One region of the Peribacillus sp. TE19612 genome, then DNA from elsewhere that is predicted to be linked to it. Evidence: riboswitches for the same ligand, from Rfam matches in the RefSeq annotation. Region 1 holds a riboswitch; each other region holds the start of a gene.
The links. Region 1 has a riboswitch for cobalamin ahead of ACZ9AO_RS01605 (energy-coupling factor ABC transporter permease). Riboswitches for the same ligand answer to the same signal wherever they lie in the genome.
Positions count from the first base shown of each region.

Region 2: it holds a riboswitch for cobalamin, as region 1 does, so the genes downstream of both, ACZ9AO_RS18135 (ABC transporter substrate-binding protein) here and ACZ9AO_RS01605 (energy-coupling factor ABC transporter permease) in region 1, are expected to answer to the same signal.
Region 3: it holds a riboswitch for cobalamin, as region 1 does, so the genes downstream of both, ACZ9AO_RS07215 (ribonucleoside-diphosphate reductase subunit alpha) here and ACZ9AO_RS01605 (energy-coupling factor ABC transporter permease) in region 1, are expected to answer to the same signal.

Region 1 is NZ_JBWCCL010000001.1:338,393-343,120, reverse strand. Features, by position in the region: gene cobJ (precorrin-3B C(17)-methyltransferase) at 1-410, opposite strand, end outside; gene ACZ9AO_RS01610 ((2Fe-2S) ferredoxin domain-containing protein) at 425-793, opposite strand; cobalamin riboswitch at 945-1,134, opposite strand; cobalamin riboswitch at 1,336-1,531, shown strand; gene ACZ9AO_RS01605 (energy-coupling factor ABC transporter permease) at 1,707-2,450, shown strand; gene ACZ9AO_RS01600 (energy-coupling factor ABC transporter substrate-binding protein) at 2,452-2,763, shown strand; gene cbiQ (cobalt ECF transporter T component CbiQ) at 2,750-3,526, shown strand; gene ACZ9AO_RS01590 (energy-coupling factor ABC transporter ATP-binding protein) at 3,545-4,390, shown strand; gene ACZ9AO_RS01585 (YozQ family protein) at 4,494-4,706, opposite strand.
Region 2 is NZ_JBWCCL010000010.1:87,362-92,089, forward strand. Features, by position in the region: gene ACZ9AO_RS18125 (heme ABC transporter ATP-binding protein) at 1-975, opposite strand, end outside; gene ACZ9AO_RS18130 (FecCD family ABC transporter permease) at 982-2,037, opposite strand; gene ACZ9AO_RS18135 (ABC transporter substrate-binding protein) at 2,000-2,965, opposite strand; cobalamin riboswitch at 3,144-3,318, opposite strand; partial or broken gene ACZ9AO_RS18140 (polysaccharide deacetylase family protein) at 3,405-4,282, opposite strand; tRNA gene ACZ9AO_RS18145 (tRNA-Arg) at 4,482-4,555, shown strand.
Region 3 is NZ_JBWCCL010000003.1:262,558-267,285, reverse strand. Features, by position in the region: gene ACZ9AO_RS07230 (SulP family inorganic anion transporter) at 1-464, shown strand, start outside; gene ACZ9AO_RS07225 (hypothetical protein) at 550-696, shown strand; gene ACZ9AO_RS07220 (manganese-dependent inorganic pyrophosphatase) at 797-1,726, opposite strand; cobalamin riboswitch at 2,019-2,199, shown strand; gene ACZ9AO_RS07215 (ribonucleoside-diphosphate reductase subunit alpha) at 2,338-4,635, shown strand; gene ACZ9AO_RS07210 (ribonucleotide-diphosphate reductase subunit beta) at 4,681-4,728, shown strand, end outside.

The DNA.
Region 1 (4,728 bases):
CACGAATCGTGCATGACAGGCGCCCCAAGTAAAGACGCACATGAGTTGATTGCTGAGATGCCAGGAATGACTTCAATGCCCACTCCAGTTTCTTCTTTCCAGCCTTTTTCAATCAATACTTCATAGACCAACCCTGCCATCCCGTAAACTCCGGCATCCCCACTGGAAATCACCGCCACTTTCTTTCCCAGCTCCGCTTGTTTCACCGCTTCCTGTGCACGTGATACCTCTTCGGTCATCCCCGTACTAATGATCGTTTGATCTGTTAGCAGTCCCTGAATGAGTTCAACATAAGTTTTATAACCAATGATGTAGTCACTTTCTTGAAGGGCTTCGACGGCACGTTTGGTAATGTGTTCAAAATTCCCGGGCCCAAAGCCCACGACGAATAATTTACCGTTTGTACTCATTAAGACATCTCCTTTTACGCTTTGTTCTTTGAAATACCCGTATGAGCAGGAAAATCTGGATTAGGGGTCATTTCCCCGTCTTTGTATTGATAGATCATCTGTGGAACAAACTCACCATCATCGATATTACTGACGATCTGCCGACCGAAATCAGGCGTTTCCACTCGATACCAGTTTCCTTGGGGATAGGCAATAACTACGCAGGCATCCTTACATCTCCCGTTACAGCGTGTCCTCGTTGTATGGATTTTCAGATCCAGTCCTTTTGAAGCAATTTCATCGCGAATCGCTTGGGTTACTTCTTCCCCGCCCTTTTTCATGCAGCTGCTCCCATTACAAATCAACAGATGCGTATTTGTACCCGTCAAGTTCCAAGTAGTCATCTTCTTCCTCCTGAGTTCAGGGAAAAGGCAAAATAAAAAACCTTAACATAAGAGTCAAGGTTTAAAAAAACTATATGAATGAGGAGCCAAAGGCAAGCTTGCCAAATCCTCCCAAAATCGTCATAGTCCTTCTACCTTTCCCTCCGAAAAGTATCATGCAATTTTAAAAGCAGGTTTCCTGGCTTACGCTTCATTTTACTTTGTCCCTTCCCGGCATCATGCCAGTGGCTATCGACAATTTCATCAGCGTTTACAGTAGCGGGGGCTGCATCGGATTTTCACCGATTTCCCTATTATCCCTTGATTATTCATACAAGGGCACTTTTAAAATGAAATATTTGGTTTTATTATACATTTCCAACTAACTTAATCTATCATATAACAACTTTGTCAAAATTCAATAGTTTATTCCGACTGTTTAGAAAAGTTTAAACGTGTAAAACCAGTTACAATCCTTTCCTCGCAACAAACTTCGACCCAAAAAAAAAGATAGTGTAGCTGGAATTATTTCTTTATGGTACACTATACGAGAATTTTCTAAATAATTACATAAGTTTCATGGTGTTGAATTTCTCGGAATTCAGCTTAAAAGGGAAGCCGGTGAAAATCCGGAGCGGTCCCGCCACTGTAAAGGGAAGTTCCATTACTTTAACTTTAATCCACTGTCAAATGAGATGGGAAGGATGTAATGGGATGATGAACCAAAGCCAGGAGACCTGCCATGAAGCGTGAAACTGTTTCAGCCTACGAGGATGGGCGTGCGGATCAGGCAGAATGGCCCAAGGTTGGTTCATGTTGCAAAATTCCTGTTCATTACGCACTTCTTTCCTTTGAGAGAAGTGCTTTTTAGTTTGGGCGCCGCTTTTCTTCTCAAGATTGATCAGAACAATTAAAAGTGTTGAAAGGAGAAAGAATGAAAAGAACCAATTGGAAAATTATTTATTTTGTCATTTTACTGCTTTTTGTCCCGAAACGGGCATTGGCCATGCATATCATGGAGGGCTTTTTACCCATAGAATGGGCTATATTCTGGTGGGCCGTGTCGCTTCCATTTTTAATCCTGGGGTACCGGTCCATTAGGTCCAAAGTAAGGGAAAACCCAGAAACAAAAATGATACTAGGCCTATCGGGCGCATTTGTATTTATATTATCGGCCCTAAAGATTCCTTCCGTTACGGGAAGTTCTTCGCACCCTACCGGAGTTGGTTTAGGTTCCATACTATTCGGACCATTGGCCATGAGTGTAGTCGGCTCCATCGTTCTGTTATTTCAAGCTGTTTTACTGGCACACGGAGGTTTGACGACATTAGGGGCCAATGCATTCTCCATGGCCGTTTGCGGACCGTTCATTGCTTACTTTGTCTTCAAGGGCGCAACTAAATTGGGGTGGTCTTTTTCACTTGCCGTATTCTTGGCAGCTGCTTTTGGGGATTTGGGCACCTATGTGGTAACTTCTGTTCAACTTGCTCTTGCTTTCCCTTCCGAGGTAGGAGGATTCATGGCCTCTTTCAGTAAATTTGCAGGGATTTTTGCCCTGACCCAAATTCCCTTGGCCATCAGTGAGGGGTTATTGACAGTCGTCGTAATGAATTTCTTGAAAAAATACAATCTAGGCGAATTGAAATTGCTGCGAGTTTTATCTAAGGAGGCCCGTTAAAATGAAAAAAAGTTTACTGCTGCTTTTCCTGGTTGTCATTCTTGCAACCATACCGTTAATCACCCAACAAGGAACGGAATTTGGCGGTGCCGACGGCGAAGCTGAGGAAGCCATCACTAAGATCCAGCCGGAATACAAGCCATGGTTCAACAGTATTTGGGAGCCGCCAGGTGCAGAAACCGAAAGCTTATTATTTGCGCTGCAAGCTGCAATCGGAGCTGGTTTCATTGGGTATTTCATAGGTGTAACGAGACAAAGGAATAAGCAAACCAAACAAGAAATTCCCGAAAAATCGAAGCATGTTACTCATTGATAAATATGCCTATTTCAATGGGCTAAAGGATGTACATCCGTTGGAAAAGATGGTTTTTGCACTCTCTCTTTTGCTGTTTTCGTTAACGGTAAGGGATATGGCCGTTTCGCTCATCACTTTTACGGTGATGAGCGCTTTAATCATTTTTGCGGCAAAAATCCCTCTTTCTTATTATCTTAAATTACTTCTATTACCAGGATTTTTTATACTATCAGGAACCATTACCATCCTTTTTTCTTTCACTGGTAAATTCACTTCGATTTCGAATATATGGTGGTCCTGGAAGATCGGGAATTGGCAAATATTCATCAGCGATGACAGCTTTGGTACGGTGGCCAATTTGATCACTGTCGTATTCTGCAGCATCAGCTGTTTATATTTCCTTACCTTAACTACACCCATTACCGTCATCCTATCCGTGCTGCGAAAATTTAAAGTGCCTTCGTTATTGGTCGATTTAATAGAATTGACCTATCGATTCATCTTTATTTTTTTAGATACGGCTTTGGCCATTCACCAATCACAAGCTTCACGGCTGGGGTATGGTTCGTTTAGGAAAGGCATTCGATCTCTCGGATTACTAATTTCATCATTATTTTTAGGAGTATTGCAGCGCTCTGGACAGTTGACGATGGCCATGAACGCAAGAGGCTATCAGGAGAACCTTTCCTATATCGAGGATACTTACACCTATTCCTCACGCAATTGGCTGATCGCGATTGTCATACTAGGAAGCTTAATCCTTATTAATGGATATTTGTAAATTGGAGGCAACCCAACAATGGACGAGCATATTTTTCATATAGAAGGCCTCACCCATCAATTCGCAGATGGGACCTTCGCTTTAAAAGGACTTTCGCTAACGATCCAACAAGGTAAAAAAATTGCATTATTAGGCAATAATGGTGCTGGCAAATCGACTTTATTCCTCCATTTAAATGGTCTATTACAACCTACTGCAGGAAGGATCAGATTTAAGGGCAAGAAAATGAAATATGACCGGAAAGCATTATTATCATTACGAAAGCAAGTCGGTATCGTTTTTCAAGATCCCGACTCTCAGCTCTTTTCCGCTAATGTACAACAGGATATATCGTTTGGACCAATGAATTTAGGATGGGATAGAATTGCAGTCCAGGAGAAAGTAAATTGGGCAATGGCTGAAACGGAAGTAACCGAACTAAAAGATAGACCTACCCATTTTTTGAGCCTTGGGCAAAAAAAACGGGTCGCCATCGCAGGGGTACTTGCCATGGAACCCGATGTCTGGCTCCTGGACGAGCCTACCGCTGGATTGGATCCTTATTTCTCAAGACAGATCATGAATCTGCTGGACAGTATTCACCACCCTGACAAAACGATAATCCTCTCAACTCATGATGTTAATTTGGCTTACCAATGGGCTGATGAAGTCGTGGTCATGAACGATGGTAAGGTCATATACCAAGGGGACCCTGTTTCCGTTTTCCATGATGAAGACGTTTTGCTGCAGGCACATCTGGAGAAACCGTGGGTTTTTGAAATGTTTCAAGCCCTTCTTCAATCAAGGAATCTTGCAGAAAGGTACCTTTTCCCAAGAACGAAGGAAGAATTGCTTCAAAATTTGGAGACAGAAAAGATTTATTAATTAATTATCCCCTAGCTTCTGCTTTCCTGAAGCTAGGGGATCTAACCGATATATTTTAGAAATAGCGGGCGATAATCCTCCCTAAAAAACAAAAATCCCAGTATTACTTTTCTTCCTTTTCTTTTGTAATCTCAATATCTCTTCCATTTACATCATCAATGACTGCCTTTATCTCGCCTTCCGCATAAGTATCCGAGACTTGTTCGTGGGTTCGAGCCAGTCCAGTAGATAAAGGATCTTCCCGTTTATAATCGCTGACATCATATAATCTCCCGGCAACTTCTGAAGATTCATTTTTTGATTGCTTGCTATCCATTTTTTTCACTCCTAGTTTTTAA
Region 2 (4,728 bases), on a different contig from region 1:
CATTTCAACATGATGATCCTCGCAATCATAGCCATGATGGACGTGCCTATTCACAAAATACTTATGCCAGCCCGTCCCCGAACCAGTCACTCCAGAAGACATCGTTCTAAGCGGGATCGGAGACTTCAATTGAATCATCTCAAATCCGACTGTCAAATAAGAATCATCAATTTCCAACGGGATAGTATCCTGGCCATGCTTTTCTGGAACGATGAACATTTGCGGTTTCGGAAGGGCGGGATGTGGGTGTTTTTCGATCGTCGTATGATATACATCCTGAATCCGTTCCTGTTGAAGCACTTCATTCGGCACATCAACAACCTGAATCTGCCCTTTCTCAAGCAGCATAAGCCGATCACAATATAATCCAGCCAAATTCAAATCATGAAAAATTGAAATAACGGTCAACTTCTGCTCTTTTGCCATTTTCCTCATTAGATCAAGAAGATCTTTTTGATAGGAAAGATCCAAATGGTTCGTAGGTTCGTCCAAAAAAAGGATTTCCGGCTCTTGGGCAAGGGCCTGTGCCAGCAGGACCCTCTGTCTTTCCCCTCCTGATAATCGATCAAAATGAAGATCCTGAAAATCAGCTACTCCCGTTTGTTCCATCACCCGCTGGACAATCGATTCATCTTCTGCGGACCAACTATGGAACCAACCTGATTGATGGGCATATCGCCCAAGTGAGACCGTCTCTTTTACTGTATAGGAGAAAGCTAATGAGGAATGTTGAGGGAGCACGGCAATGACCTGTGCAAGTTGTTTTGACGAATAATCCTTCAAATCCCTGCCGCTTATCCGTACGCTTCCGCCTTTATAATCGAGCACCCCGCTAAGCATACTTAAAAGCGTCGTTTTCCCGCTGCCATTAGGACCAAGAATCCCGAATAATTCCCCTTTATGTACATCAAAAGAGACAGAGTCCAAAACAGCTTTGTTGTGATATCCACCTGTTAACCCTTTTACTTCAAGCATCCGTTTTTACCCTTCTCTCCGTCTCTTTAATAAAATCAGCGCAAATGCAGGTGCCCCGATAAGTGAGGTGATCACCCCGATCGGCAGTTCCGATGGGGCAATGATCGTTCGTGCTACAAAATCGGCCAATATCAAGAATCCGCCTCCTATCAACAATGACAACGGAAGCAAATGTTTATGGTCAGGTCCCCAAATCTTTCGGACAAAATGAGGAATGACCAATCCTACAAAACCAATCGCCCCTGAAACGGCAACTGCTGCCCCTGTCAAAGTCGAACCGGCTATCAAGATCCACATTTTCCGCCGCTTGACATTCACACCTAAGTGTTTTGCCCGGTCTTCCCCGAAAGTCATCGCATTCAATTCACTTGTATTCATGATCAAGGTCAACGAACCAATGATAAAAAACGGCAAAATGATTACGATATAATTCCATCCGCGCATTGAGACGCTTCCCATCAGCCAGCCGATGATTTGTCTTAATTCATCACCCGTCAGCGCAATCATCAATGAAATGAAGGCACTTAAAAACGAGCTGAAAATGATTCCCGTTAAAATGATCGTTTCCACTTTCATCGATCGATCCATTTTTTTTGCAAAAGTCAGTACGCAGAGCATCGTGAGCACTGAACATAAGATACTCAATGCCGGAAGGGTATATAAACCGATGAATGGCAGTGATATATTCAAGAATATTGTCAAAACGGCTCCGACCGATGCTCCTGATGAAATACCTAATGTGTAAGGATCAGCGAGCGGGTTCCGGAGCAGTCCCTGAAAAGCCGCACCCGCAATCGCAAGTGATGCCCCAACCAAACCAGCGAGCAGCACCCGCGGCAAGCGGATGTTCATCACGATATTCGTTAGCATCACATCCGGATCGGCAGAAATCGGCAAGTGGAAAATCTCCTTGCCGATTATTTGTATAAGTACGGGAATCGGTACTGGCACCGAACCAAAGGAAATGCCTATCGTCATTGCGAATAACAAAATCAACAACGCAATCAAATACGCAAACGCCCATTTAGTTGTCGAATTGGTTCGGATAGACTGATTTGGCAAGTTCCTCTACTCCCTCTATTAAGCGTGGACCGGAACGGGTCACCAAGTCAGAATGGACATCAAAGACTTGGCCATTCTTAACAGCATTTACGTCTTGCCATCCTTTTCGGGCCGTCACTTCACTTACTGCATCTTTCGTATAATAACCATACGTTGTAATGATGACATCAGGATTTGCAGCAATCATCGACTCTTCATCAATTTTTGCCCAACCGTCCAATTCAGCAGCCGCATTATCCGCTGAAATAATATGAAGCATCTCATTCATGAAAGTATTTTTTCCAGGTGTGTATATTTCCGGTGAAGGCGAAACTTCCACTAAAACGGTCTTCCTATCCTCTTTCTTTACGGACTTGGCTTTTTCCTGGATATCCTTGAGCTTCGTTTTCATACCCGCAACGATTTCGTTTGCCTTATCATGTTCTCCCGTTGCCTGTCCAATCATTTCAATAGATTCATAGACTTGGTCGAAGCTTTGGGCATCATTGACTACGAGTACATCTATTCCAGCATCCTTAAGCTGCTGTAAACCCTCATTTGAATTATGGGCACTTGATGCATGTGCAAGAACAAGGTCAGGCTTCATGGAGACAATCAGCTCCGTGTTCATTTCCATTCCGCCAACTTTTTCAATTTCTTTTGTTTCCTCCGGGTAATTATCATTGTCGGAAACACCAACGACCTTTTTACCCAAACCAAGTGCAAAGACCACTTCCGTATTACTTGGTATCAACGAAACGATTTTCTTCGGTTCTTTTTCTATCGTTACTTTTTCCCCACTTGCATCTTTAATCGTAATCGGGAAAGCCTCGTGTTGTGCATGGTTCGTTTGCTGCTTTTCATTTCCTTCGTCAGCAGCGCCACCGCAGCCAACCATCATGCCTGCAGTCAGTAACATCAACAGTATCAGACCAAAAATCTTCTTCATTTTCATTCCCCACAATCTTTTTATTTAATTTCTTCATACCTAACAGAGAAAACCAATCCTGGAAGATGCCCCCAAAACAAAAAGCATCTCCCGTTAAACGGAAGATGCTTGCATGGCAACAATATCAATACGGACTCTTTCTTAGTGTCTGCCACACACCTTCCCATCCGCGTAGGTTACAGGTGTACGAATTCTGGCAGGTCTCCTGGCTCATGGTCATCGTCAACGGCACCTTCCCATATCTCATACAGTGGTACACTGCCGTCAGCTCCCATATACAGTGGCGGGACCGCATTGGCATTTCACCAACTTCCCTTTTAAGTCATTAAGACACCAAATCGTTCATATGTATATAATTTTCACTGCCTTCATTATACACCATGTAAGAATCGATTATTATATGATTTTTCTGAACAAGTGCGAAATGACCCTTCCGCCTTCAATGCTTTGAAGCATTTTCAATCAGCGACGCAAACCCATTGATCGATAACCCCGGTGAAATCCGAACTCGATGCAGAGCATGCATCCTTGGTCGCTTGAAGCTCCCCCAGGTTCGGTAGTGACTGCCATCTTGTATCCAGCTTCTTCTGACAGCCTGAGACTCTCTTCGTTATACCGGCCAACCGGATAGGAAAGCACTGTCGTGTCCTGGTCGATGATACGGTCGAACAGCACCTTCGACTGAACCATTTCCGCTTCTTGCTGCTCTGCCGTCATGCGGTTCAGCTCCAAATGGTTGATGGTATGGCTTTCAATCGAAACCCCATCCCTGCTCATCTCCAACATTTGATTTTCAGTCAGGTGATGACTTTTATCTATGGACTTCCCGATCATGAAGACAGTTGCTTTCATATCATTTTCTTTTAATATCGGGAATGCCTCCGTGTAGTTATCTGTATAGCCATCATCAAAAGTAAGCCAGACGCACTTCTCACTTGGCATCCGATTCTCGGATAAAACGAGGAATGCTTCTTCAGGGGATAATGTATAGTAACCATTCTCCCGAAGCCAAGCCATTTGTGATCGGAATTCCTCCCTTGGAACCCGAAGGCCATTACCTTGGGAAATGCTGTGATACATCAATATCGGAAGCTGGACCGGGGACTCGGCCTTTATCCAGTCTCCCGTTTCGATTTGCCCCTCCGAATCCTGCCCGCTCCCATTCTCAGCCGCTTCGGCCACTTCAATGTCATCTTCCGCAATCGGCGCTGCCGTCTTTGTGCCTATCCCCTCTAAAATCCCTTGTGTGCATCCAGGTAAAATCAAAATTCCCAGCAATGCCGCCATCCTTAAAACTCTATATTTTTTCACTATCATTCTCCTGATTTTTTTATAGTATAATAGTACCAGAAAACCCATGAACAATAAAGTATTCCATTTAATGAAAAAAGGGGAAAAACGAGAGCTTAGCGATGCGCTAAACATTTATGAGGATTTTTTTTCATAAGTATGTGCTATTAGCTTGAAAAGTTTGCCTATAAGAAATATAATAAATAAGTCGTCGACTTTAATATATGTCCCAGTAGCTCAGCAGGATAGAGCGACAGCCTCCTAAGCTGTAGGTCGTAGGTTCGATTCCTATCTGGGACGCTAAAGTTTATAAGCCCTGTTATAATGCGGTTTCTCCGTGTTGTAGCAGGGTTTTTTTCTGTTGGTATGACCGTAAAAGCCGTAAATTGTATGTAGGATAAAAGCACTTCTGAACGTAGGAAACAGTGATATTCCATTTCACTATTACTTCTCTATGTCTGGAGGTGCTTTTT
Region 3 (4,728 bases), on a different contig from region 1:
CATTTGACTGGTCTTCCCTAAAGAGCCTCACTAAAGCTCCTAAGTCGGATGCAGCCGTGATGATCGTGACGGTCCTCATTGTCCTTTATACACATGACTTATCAAAAGGGGTATTTGCCGGAGTGCTTTTGAGCATGATTTTCTTCTCGGCTAAAATTTCTAAAGTGGCAGTAGAGAAAACGGCAGACATCCAGGCTAAGAAAATCACTTATCGTATCAGCGGACAAATATTTTTCGCTTCTGTCCAGGACTTTGTTTCAAAGTTCGACTTCAAGGAAAAAGCCGATGCAATCGTCATCGACTTCTCCCATTCCAAGATCTGGGATGCTTCCGCAGTCGGTGCTGTCGATACGGTTATTCTTAAATATCAGCTCTTGGGAATACCTGTCCAAGTCCAAGGACTCGATGAAGAAAGTTCGACATTGCTTGAAAAACTCGCCACCTCAGAAAGTAAAATATCTTAAAGAAGTAAAATTCTGCTGAATAGAAACTTTTCAAACCGACAAAATAGATAACATGAATCATTTCCTTTTGAAAGGAGCGAAAAGCATGACACCAGAACAGGATTATACGGCAGCAAATCTGTCACCGGATTTATTGAATGAACTGAAAAGCTTTGAAAGCAAACTTGGCGAGGAAGCCAATAAAGAATTGATTGTCATCGCCTATGAAAAAGAAAAGGAATCTTTAAATTAAGAAAAAAGACTCAAACACCCTTAATGGGATGGTTGAGTCTTTTTCTTGAATGTACAGAAAAAGGGTGCCCATGTTTTTAATGAGCAACCCTTTTCCTGTATTATTTGCTGAATACGTCGGTTAAGACCGGCACGATTTGTTTTTTACGCGATACAACGCCTTCCAACACGGCGATGTTATTGTTTAATGAAACGTCATATGCCTTTTCAACTGCATATGCCGCTTTACCAAGGGCCAAGGCAACGGAATCATTAGTCAGGATATCCGTTACGACGAATAGGAACAAGTCCAATTCCTTCACTGCGATGACCGCTTCAATCGCCGCTTCCAATTCAGCTTGCTTAGCAAGGACTTCGTTCGGATCAACAGCATTGACCTGTGCTATTTCCACTTTAGCCATTCCCATGGAGAATTCCTTTGCATCAAGAGTGATGAGCTGGGCAATCGTTTTGTCGCTTAAGTCAGCTCCCGCTTTCAACATTTCCAAGCCATATTTTTCAGCGTCGACTCCCGCAATGGCAGCCAGTTCCATTGCTGCGGCAACGTCTTGCTCCGTGCAAGTCGGGGATTTGAACAATAAAGAATCGGAAATGATGGCAGATAGCATAAGACCTGCGATTGCTTTAGGGACTTCAATGCCGTTTTCTTTATAAATTTTATTTAAGATGGTTGCCGTACAGCCAACTGGTTCCGCACGGTAATATAATGGATCGCTTGTTTCAAAGTTAGCGATACGGTGATGGTCGATAACTTCCAACACACGGACTTGGTCAATATCTTCAGCACTTTGCTGGCGTTCGTTATGATCGACCAGGATTACGCCATCAGCTTCCCCTGCAACTTTTTCCACAAGACGGGGAGCATCGAATTTGAATTGGTCCAATGCATATTGAGTTTCACCATTCACTTCACCCAGACGAACTGGTTCAGCGTTGATACCTAACTGCTTTTTCAGATCTGCATAAGCGATTGCTGAACAGATTGTGTCTGTATCCGGGTTTTTATGTCCAAAAACTAATACTTTTTCCAAGATTTTATCCCCTTTTTCATAAATATTTTTCCGCGAATCCCCTCACCGCAATAAGGGAGAGCCACCTTAACTAGACACTTTATTTTAACACAAAATCCCGTAAAATCAGCGCTTGATTTATCCATTCCCCCATAAAATCTTTCATTCCCCTATCCTCTTCCATCACTTTGTCAATAGATAAGGGTTGGTTTTTTTCAAATATATTAGTTGAATTATCATCGTATATGGCTTACGATAATATAAGCATAAATACTAGATATTGATTACATAAACAATTCCAATAACTATATATAGAATTTTTATAATCCAAGGTGCCAGTGATGGCTGAAAAGGGAATCCGGTGTAAACCCGGAACTGTCCCCGCAACTGTAAATGTGACGAAATGAGAAAACCACTGTATAGCTCTCTATACGGGAAGGACTCAAAGTAGGATGATCATGAGTCAGGAGACCTGCCTTGAATTTTTCACGTTTCTTATTCTTCGGGGATTGAGATGATGAAACGATAGTATAACGGCTATTTTTTCATGGCTCTTTTATTCTATCGTTTGATCCGCTCAATTCTTTGGGCGGTTTTTTTATTTTAGCGGAAGTTAACAAGGAGGATTATTAATGACTCAAACATATAACTCTACCATAAGTGAAAATGACACAGAAGCGAAATCCATCCAGCTTGAGACGTTATCGAAGGAATTCGAAGGCCGTCTCGATATGGAAAAGTTCAAAAGGCGTTTTACAAAATGGCTTGATCGCAAAAGTGACTCAACCGAAGAACAGGCATCAAAAAAACTGATTCAGCTCGCTCTTGAAGGCGTGGATATCGATGCTCCGGATTGGACTTTCGTTGCTGCAGCAGAACTGTTGAATACAATGTATAGGGATGCACAAGCCAATCGAGGATATGAAGGCAAGAGTTATGGCCCATTCTATGAGCTGATCACAGAACTCTCCCAGCTATCGGAAGGTCAGCGTTATCCCATTTATAAACCAGAACTGCTATCTTCATATACAAAAGCGGAAATTGAGGAATTGGGATCGGTGATCGACCCGGAAAAAGATAAATTATTCTCTTACATAGGCATCTACTTATTGAATGACCGCTATCTGGCCCGCCCAAAAAAGGACAAGGTCTTCGAACTGCCACAAGAACGTTTCATGATCATCGCGATGGAAATCATGCGAATGGAAAAAACGGAGCACCGCCTGCAACTGATAAAAGAAGCATACTGGGCCATGTCCAACCTTTATATGACCGTTGCGACTCCTACACTCTCCAATGCAGGTAAAACACATGGACAGTTAAGCTCCTGCTTTATCGACGCAATTGAAGATTCCATTGACGGAATTTACCTATCAAACTACGATGCGGCAAAAGTATCTAAATTCGGCGGTGGTGTCGGTCTTTACGTCGGTAAGGTTCGCTCGCTTGGTTCCGATATCCGCGGTTTCTCTGGAAACAGTTCCGGCACTACGCCCTGGATTCGACTATTCAACCAGACAGCTGTAAGTGTCGATCAATTGGGTCAACGTAAAGGTGCCATCGCGATTTACTTGGATGCCTGGCATAAAGATATCATGAGCTTCCTCGATTTGAAGACTCAAAACGGGGATGACAGATTAAAAGCACATGATATTTTTACAGGTGTATGCATACCGGATTTATTCATGGAGGCTGTACGCGACAGAAAAGAATGGTATCTTTTCGATCCGCATACCGTTAAGCAAACCCTTGGATTTTCACTTGAAGATCTTTATGACGAAAAGAAAGGCGAAGGAAGCTTCAGGAATCATTATGCACTTGCTGTCGAGGCCGCAGAAAATGGCACGCTTCCAAACTATAGCTTTGAAAAAATCAATGCGATGGACATCATGAAAAGCATCATGATTTCTCAATTAGAAGAAGGCGTACCGTATATGTTCTACCGCGATGAAGTGAATCGGAAGAATCCGAATAAACATAGAGGTATGATTTATTGTTCTAACCTTTGCACGGAGATTGCCCAAAACCTAAGCCCTTCGACGATTACGGATGAATATGAAACAGAAGATGGAGATGTTGTTGTAGTTCGTAAAAGCGGCGATTTCGTTGTCTGCAACCTTTCATCCATTAACTTGCCACGAGCGGTGGGCAGCGATGTTCTGGAAAGATTGATTCCCATTCAGATCCGTATGCTGGACAATGTCATTGATGTGAATAATCTTCCTGTCAAACAAGCATCCATCTCGAACAAACGGTACCGGGCAATTGGTTTAGGAACGTTTGGATGGCATCATTTACTTGCCACACAGAATATTTATTGGGAATCCGATGAGGCTGTTCACTATGCAGATGCTTTATACGAAAAGATCGCTTACTTAACTATCAAGGCATCCAATGAATTGGCCAAGGAAAAAGGATCTTACCCATATTTTGAAGGTTCTGATTGGCATACAGGGGACTATTTCGAACTGCGTGACTATACAGATCAAAAATGGCTGGATTTAAAAGCAGACGTGCAGGAGCACGGGACCCGTAATGGCTATTTAATGGCGATTGCCCCTAATTCATCGACAGCCAAAATCGGTAATTCCACGGATGGAATCGATCCTTTGTATGAAATTGAATTTTACGAAGAAAAGAAAAACTTCAAATTCAAGGTGACCGCACCAGGCTTGACGCCAAATACGTATGAATATTATAAAAAGACGCGATTCAATTTGGATCAACTGGAAAGCATCAGGCAAAATGCAGCCCGCCAACGCCATATTGACCAAGCAATCAGCTTTAATCTGTATGTACACAATACAATCAAAGCGAAGGTCCTGTTGGATATCCATTTAACAGCATGGGAAAGCGGGTTGAAATCAACGTATTATGTTCGTTCGACGTCTTCCGAATATGACAATGCCTGTGAAAGCTGTTCAAGTTAACGTCAATCATGGCCCAGTAATCTATTCTTAAAGGAGTTTTCACGAATGACCAATCATATAAAAAAAATTCGGATGCTCGAACCGACGCATCCA